2 regions of the Blautia faecis genome follow, and region 2 is predicted to be linked to the other one. Evidence: riboswitches for the same ligand, from Rfam matches in the RefSeq annotation. Region 2 holds a riboswitch; the other holds the start of a gene.
The links. A riboswitch is a leader RNA that binds a small molecule or an ion and turns the genes downstream of it on or off. The one in region 2 is predicted to bind cobalamin.

Region 1 (3,849 bases), on a different contig from region 2:
GCACCGGGTAACTTATCATGGCTAGGCATAGCTAGCCTGTTACTTTTTAGGTTATGTTGTAAGTTTACACCATTCCACATTATAAGTCAAGGTTTTTCCGTTGTTTTATGTTGTTTTATGTGGATTTTTTTCTGGATTGCTATGTTGTTTTTCGTGGTTTTACTGTTTTTCCCCATTTGGCAGGTATTTTCTAATTCACAGGATCAGAGGCATCTTTTTCCCATGGCATTACATCGCCATCTTCCCTAAGATATTCCAAAATCTCCGGAATGCCCTCCTGCTGCCTGGAGTCTACATAAAAGATTTTTTTACAGCCGGCAAGCTCCAGCCAGGACGTGGCAAGTTTTACATTTGCATCCGGATTGTGGATTTTGGTAACAATTCCAATTACTTCACGGTTGGCCATACAGGTAATGCAAGGTGGAAAAAGGCAATACGGTTCCGTGGCAGATACCAGCAGCCCTACCACATCTGATTCATATGTATACAACGCCAGGGCGTGTCCCAGACCTTTCGTCTGGGCATACTCTCCTGGCGTATCTACGATCACATCAAAATTATTTACATATTGTGTTTTATGATAATGTATTTTTTCACCACGCAGGGCCTGGGTCAAAGTAGTTTTTCCAGCCTCGCTGCGACCGATCAGAACAAGTTTCCTCATATTCTGTCAAGTCCTTGTAATGGGGCATAAAGTAAAGCCCAGTTTATTTCCCACATAGTCCAGAATTGCGCTAGTAGAAGCTTCTACTTCCGACACAGTACCTGTGATGATCAGGCTTCCGCTGAAACGATCAACAAACCCCAGTTCAACGCCAGATGATTTCATCGCAATATCTGCCATAATGATAGCAGTTTCTGCCGGACTTACAGTCATGATCCCAATGGCCGCTCTTGAGTAATCCAGAGATGGATCAAGACCCAGCTTGGTGTAAAGAATCTTATCCGGATTGGCAATGATATGTGCCAGGGAAATCTGCTTGCCTGGCACAAGCTCCTGTACAATTCTCTGTTTCATTTCCGGAGACATATTATCTGTGTATCCCATTTTCTCCTCCTGAATAAAGAGTTTTTATTTTCTGATTTGATTATACCTTTCTGATTTCCAAGTGTCAACAAAAAGCAACACTTCTCTGCATGCGATGTGTGGTTTTTCTTGTACTGTAATGTTGTTTTTATTTGTTTTCTCTGTTTTTTCTTATTTATGATTGACATGTTTTTTGCCCTCTGGCATACTAAAGTTAACTGTAAATGGCTTTTTAAAACACTTTTATAGTGAAATTACCAGCTGCATATATTCACGTAATCTTGATTAGGAGATGATTTTATGTATCTTTCTGATATACACACACATTCTATTGCCAGCGGACACGGCACGACCTGCACCATCAGTGACATGGCAAAGGCAGCTTCCCAAAAAGGGCTGAAGCTTCTTGGAATCACAGACCACGGACCAGCCACTCTGGCTGCCGGAACTTCTTCTTATTTCCGAAGCCTGATCTATTCGCCCAGGAAGCGTTTCGATGTGGAATTATTATATGGAATTGAACTGAACATTCTGGATACCGATGGAAAAACAGATCTGCCACAGGAGCTTCTTGATAAGCTGGACTACGCAATCGCCAGCATGCATTATCAGAATTTCCGGCCAAAGACCAGGGAAGAAAATACTGCTGCTTTTCTGAACGTAATGAAGAATCCGGTTATAAAGATCCTAGGACACATTGATAATCCCCAGTATGACATAGATTACGACGCAGTTGTAAAATCTGCCAGTGAAAACGGTGTTATCCTTGAAATCAACGAAGCTTCCCTGGCGCCTTACGGATATCGGGGCGATACCCATGCCAACTGCGCGCAGATCCTGTCCTGCTGCCGGAAGTATCTGGTTCCAATCGTGCTTTCCAGTGACAGTCATGGAACAGAGCATATTGGAGACTTCACTTATGCCGCTGATTTCGTTCATAATGCTATGTTTCCAGAGGGTCTGATTCTCAACAACCAGATTCCGAAATTAAAGATGCTGTTAAGCATACGATAAAAAGGATCCAGCTTGCAGAATTCCAATGGAATTTTGCATTACGCAAAAACTCTCCGAGAAATGTAAATACGTAAGCTTAACTTCGTATATATTCCGGAGAGTTTTTTATACTTATTTCTTTGATTACTCATTTTCATTTTTATGATCTGCTTCTCTTACTTTCTGCATCATCGCAGCAAGTTCCTGATATTTTCCTGTCACATAACCGTAGTTTTTCTTCTTATGAGGGAGCTGACAATTCGTACAATCTTTAAATCCCTTCTCATTATATTTGAAATTTCCGCCGCATTTGTCTCCAAGGGCATAAAGCGGGCAATAGCAGAACAGACAGTTAAAGTCCTCTGGATCAGCTCCTTTATGGCATGGAAAATACTCACATTTCTTATGACTGAAATAAGCGTATTCTTTGTCTTCCCAATATTTTTTCTCCATATTTCTCTCCTTATCTCATACAGCTCAAAACAAAATATTCTTTATATTCTATTTCGTAATGCCCCAAAATCAAATGCAAAAAAAGAATCCCGCTTACAGGAATAGAATACGGCCAGAGCGTGTTTAAAAAAGGCTTTCTGTAAGATGTGCGTCACACCCTGCAGGAGATTACGGGAATAATTCTACAAACAGGCTCAGGAAAAGTGTAAAAAAAATACCGCATATGCGGCTTCTGAATCATCATTATTTAAGAGGGAGCGATGCTACTCCGGGGTAGAATATGATCCGTTCATATATACGCGGAGGGAACGGTTTCATCCGAAGTAGTATCGCCTGCCATTTAATCTGTATAATTCTTCTGAACAGGCGATCATTCCATAAAAAATGTCCACTCACAAAAGCGGACAACATCTCAGGGCTGCGGATTCCCCAAAACTGGTTGTTACACTTTCATCGGAAGTTTAACCTCGCCATACCAAGCAGGTTTCCTGGCTCCAGGATCATCACATCCTCTCTCCTTCTCATGCGCAAGCACAATGGACTATGAGATTCGCTCCTCTGTTACAGTGACCGGATCGCTCAGGTTTCTCACCTGATTCCCTCTTTCTGCCAGCTTATAGCTGTCAGCACTTAATATGTTCACTATGGAATTATACTGACATCATATTACCACCGGTCACTGTCTTTGTCAACCATTTGAAAGGATTTTTTGTTATTTTTTTATCAACCTGATGGTGCTGTCACGGCGTGAACAGCAGCGTCAGCTTCTCCAGAATCTTCTCCATCAGGATTTTCGCTGTTTTTTCATGAGATCTGTGCCCAGGGTGCTGCCTTGATCCAAATTCTCCTTCCTGTGTATCCGGAAGCTTCACAAATTCCACGCGCTCATCCCCTGTTTTTCTTTTATAATTCCCCACCGCTTTCTCAAGCGTAGGCAAAATCTCAGCTCCAAGCATTCCATAACACCACAGAATATAGCTTTCCGGATTACATACGCGCAGTTTTCTCAAAAAGTCTTCCACAGCCTTTCCAACTCTGTCCATATTCTTCGTGCCGCTGCTGTCGTTTGTCCCCAGATTCACTACGATCACATCAGGCTGAAACTTCTGGAAATCCCATTTTTCCATAGCACCCAGTTGTTTGTTTCTTTCTCCATTTAAAAGACCGCACACCTGCTCATAATATAGCGGGATTGCCTGCTGCTCATTGCCTTCCCAGGAACAGAAAACGCCCCAGCCGCTCTGACTGATGCAATTGTACACCGCGCCCAGTTCTTTTGCTGCCATATATGCATAATTATCCACGGCATTGAAGCAAAAGGAATTCCATGTCATTTCTTCTCCTGCACCGCTGCCGCCCTCACCAGAGGTAATGCT
Region 2 (3,849 bases):
TCATTTTTTATTTCTCCTCCTGTTGTTAAACTATAATCTATGTTCAACTCTTTATTTTAAAGAGTAAACATTCTTAATTTTTTCTTTTCGGATTCATCAGATCCTGAATACTGTCTCCAAGTAAATTAAATATGATTACATTTATTAAAATAACAATACCAGGTGCCATAAGCATCCAGGGTGCCGAATACATATAGTCTTTTCCCTCAGACAGCATATATCCCCACTCCGGTGTAGGTGGCTGGGAACCAAGCCCCAGCAGGGAAAGACCTGCAATGGTCAAAAGTTTACTTCCAATATCCTGCGTAATATTTACTAACAGCGAAGGCATGACATTTGGAATAATATAACCTGTCATAATCCGGAAATTATTAGCGCCTCCCAGTCTTGCCTGCTCTATATATGTATTATTTTTTATGGAAAGCACTAATGACCGGCTAATTCTAGCATAATAAGTCCATCCTGTTATGGTCATTGCCAAAATCAGATTTGGAAGTCCTGTACCAAGAAAGCTTACAAGTGCAATTGTAAAAATGGAACCAGGAAAGGCCATCAGCATGTCAGATAAACGCATTAAAACAGCATCAAAAGCGCCTCCCCAGAAGCCTGCTATTGTCCCGATAAGAATTCCTACAACGGAAATGATCGCTGTCACAACAAATGCGATCAAAAGTGATGTTTTTCCTCCGTAAAGAATTCTCGAAAATATATCCCTTCCCATCTGATCAGTTCCCATGAGATACTGTTTGCATGGCGCTTTCAGAAGGTCTGTATAGTGTGTTTCCAACGGATCATAAGGTGCAAATTTTCCCGCGAACAATGCAAATAATAAGAAAAGCACTGCAAATGCCATTATAATCACAAAACGAATCCATAATTTTTTCTTACTCTTCATGTTGCAGGGCTCCTCTTCTAATTCTTGGATCAAGCCACTGGTAAGATATATCTACCAAAAGATTCACCAGTACATAAATACATCCCATCCACATAACATATCCCTGGATCAGCTGGTAATCTCTGCCGGAAATCGCAGCCACTGCTGCGCTGCCGATTCCATTCCAGCTAAAGACCGTTTCAACGATCATTGTTCCACCAAGTAATCCTCCAAATGACATGCCGAGCATTGTCACTACAGTAAGCAGGGAATTTGGCAGCACATGAAAGAAAATTGTACGAAACCTTCCAATTCCCCTTGCTTGACAGCCATTTATATATTCCTCATTCATCTGCTCGACCATTACCGCCCTGATCCGTCTTATGTAGTACGCACTCATGCTTAACGAAAGTGTTACAGACGGCATGATCAGACTTTTAAAAGAATCTGATCCCCCCACAGGCAGCCAGTGCATCTTAACTGCAAAAAAATAGATCATCATCATACCAACCCAGAAGCTAGGCAGTGAAATTCCAATAAAAGACATAAACCGAATAATATAATCAGCCTTTTTATCCTTATATACTGCTGATAAAATTCCTAACGGAAAAGAAATTAATATCATCAGAATAAACGATGCAACTGCCAGTTTAACCGTATTGGGGAGTTTTCTTCCTAATACTTGGGAAACGGGCTGTGCATATTTTACCGACATTCCGAAATCGCCATGTAACGCACCCTTCAGCCAGTTCACATACTGCTCTCCAAAAGATTTGTCTAATCCGTATTTTTCTTCAATCTTTGCGATTACCTCCCGGTCATGACCTGCACCCATAGATTCTGCCAGCTGTTCAGCTGGATTTGACGGCAAAATATATGTAAGTCCAAAGGTCATCAGAGACAGCCCAAACAAAATAATCACAAGTGAAATCAGTCGTTTTATAATCTCTCTTTTCACTTTTTCAGCCTTTCTGTGCTACAATACAAAAACTCATCGGTAAAGGGCTGCCAGCTATTTCCACCTGTATTTTATGAAATCCTGTTTCTACAAGTTTATTAAAATCCCAGGCAGGTCGATCTACCTGACTCATTGGCAATTTCTTTGCAATTTCATCCATAATGGAAAAATCTACATTTTCTTTATTATGTCGCGCATGGCACCCTTGTTCTTCTTTTTCATGTCCCCGCTGAAACTCATCATAGGCTTTCTGATACTTATCACTAAAAAAACGGCGATAATAATTTCCATCTTCCAGAATTAGAATTCCATCTTTTTTTAGAACCCTGTACGCTTCCTCATAAGCTTTATCTGCATGCTCCAGGTTCCAGAATACGTTTCTTGATACCACTGCGTCGAAGGAATTATCAGCAAATTCTAAGCTTTGCACATCCATCTGATGAAGTTCTGCTTTAAGTCCTTCTGTCTCCAGATTTCTTCTGACTTCTTCCAGCATTTTTGTGCTATAATCTACCGCAGTCACCTGAAATCCCATCGAAGCAAGCAAAGTGGTAAAAAAGCCAGCGCCACACCCATCATCTAATACATGGCATCCCGTTTTAAGAGAATTTTTGAAAATATTTTCCCATCTCTCTCCAGGTTCTGTTTTTCTTTCTTCCATACTGGCATCTGAAAATCCTCCAGCTCTCATATCCCAATATGACTGAATATTCTTTAACAATTCTGCCATTTGTGTTTATCCTTTCCAATAGCATAAACTTCTGCCAAATCAGGGAATTCATGTAATAAAAGCGTGAAAAAGCCGCTGCTAACGCAGCGGCTTAATGACATAATAATCCTGTTATATAAAACCAACCCCTATACCGTGCCCCGCAGCAAAAGTTCTTCATTCTGGCCGGTATTCTGGCTCCAGTGTCATCATAATGCTTTCCCTTCCCGATAAAAATTCAGTGGTTTCGAAAGCTTACTCAACTGTTACAGCTACGGCATAGCACAGGATTTTCACCTGTTTCCCGTTTGACCTGCTAGAATTTATTTTAATTTCCACCAGGCACCAAAATGGTCGTTTTATTCAATTCTCAACACAACATCAAAAAAGTATAATACAGCATTTCCTGTTTGTCAATCAGAATTTATCAGGCCTCTATATCCTCAATATCCTCTCCATCCGGTACCGGCCAGATATTGATACAGTTCGGGGTCTCGATCTTACGTGGTTTGCCCTTCATCATAATGATGTTCTTCTCGTAGTCAACCTTGAAGGTTGTAATGCTGTTGCTGGAGTGGTTGGCAACGGCAATGTGCTGATTATCCGGGAAAATAACAAGGTCTTTCGGATAATCACCACTTACAGGAAGAACAAATTTACGATCCAGAAGACCAGTCTCACCATCTACCTCAAACATACCTACTGTATTCTCACCTGCTGTAGTGCAGAATAAATGCTTGCCATCCGGTGCAAGAGCAAGACCTGATGCGGCATTATGAGATACGCTTCCGTCTTCCTTCTTCGCAAGGGTGGAAACACTTTGAAGCAGCTCAAACTCCGGAGTATCACCCTCTCCATTGTAGCTGTACACTTTAATCTCATTGCTCAGCTCAAACAGAACATATGCATAACGTCCATCTGCACTGAAACGGATAATACGCGGTCCGCTCTCTCTCGGGCATCTTACAATATCCACCAGCTCCAGCTTATCTGTCCGCTTATTAATACGATAGACCTTGATCTGGTCAATTCCATTATCTACTGCGCAGAGATATTTATTATCCGGAGTAGGACGTACACAGTTTACGTGAGGACGGAAGTTACGCTCTGCAACACTTCCAAGACCAGTGTGGAAAACACCGTCCATAACACTTCCAAGACGTCCATCCTTATGAGTGTGTACAACGGTTACCTTTCCATCGTGATAACCTGCTACGTAAAGATATTTGCCATCTACGTCTGTAGCAAGGAAACAACCTCTCATGCCATCAATATCCACGCTGTTGATACGTGCCAAATCGCCATTAT

Region 1: it holds a riboswitch for cobalamin, as region 2 does, so the genes downstream of both, PGQ38_RS03545 (cysteine-rich small domain-containing protein) here and PGQ38_RS09340 (class I SAM-dependent methyltransferase) in region 2, are expected to answer to the same signal.

What each region holds. Positions count from the first base shown of each region.
Region 1 is NZ_JAQDKY010000004.1:71,316-75,164, reverse strand. Features, by position in the region: gene PGQ38_RS03560 (EutP/PduV family microcompartment system protein) at 191-664, opposite strand; gene PGQ38_RS03555 (BMC domain-containing protein) at 671-1,048, opposite strand; gene PGQ38_RS03550 (phosphatase) at 1,328-2,041, shown strand; gene PGQ38_RS03545 (cysteine-rich small domain-containing protein) at 2,165-2,473, opposite strand; cobalamin riboswitch at 2,935-3,122, opposite strand; gene PGQ38_RS03540 (GDSL-type esterase/lipase family protein) at 3,214-3,849, opposite strand, start outside.
Region 2 is NZ_JAQDKY010000016.1:15,192-19,040, reverse strand. Features, by position in the region: gene PGQ38_RS09355 (ABC transporter substrate-binding protein) at 1-4, opposite strand, end outside; gene nikC (nickel transporter permease) at 74-895, opposite strand; gene nikB (nickel ABC transporter permease) at 885-1,832, opposite strand; gene PGQ38_RS09340 (class I SAM-dependent methyltransferase) at 1,837-2,562, opposite strand; cobalamin riboswitch at 2,709-2,906, opposite strand; gene PGQ38_RS09335 (lactonase family protein) at 2,969-3,849, opposite strand, start outside.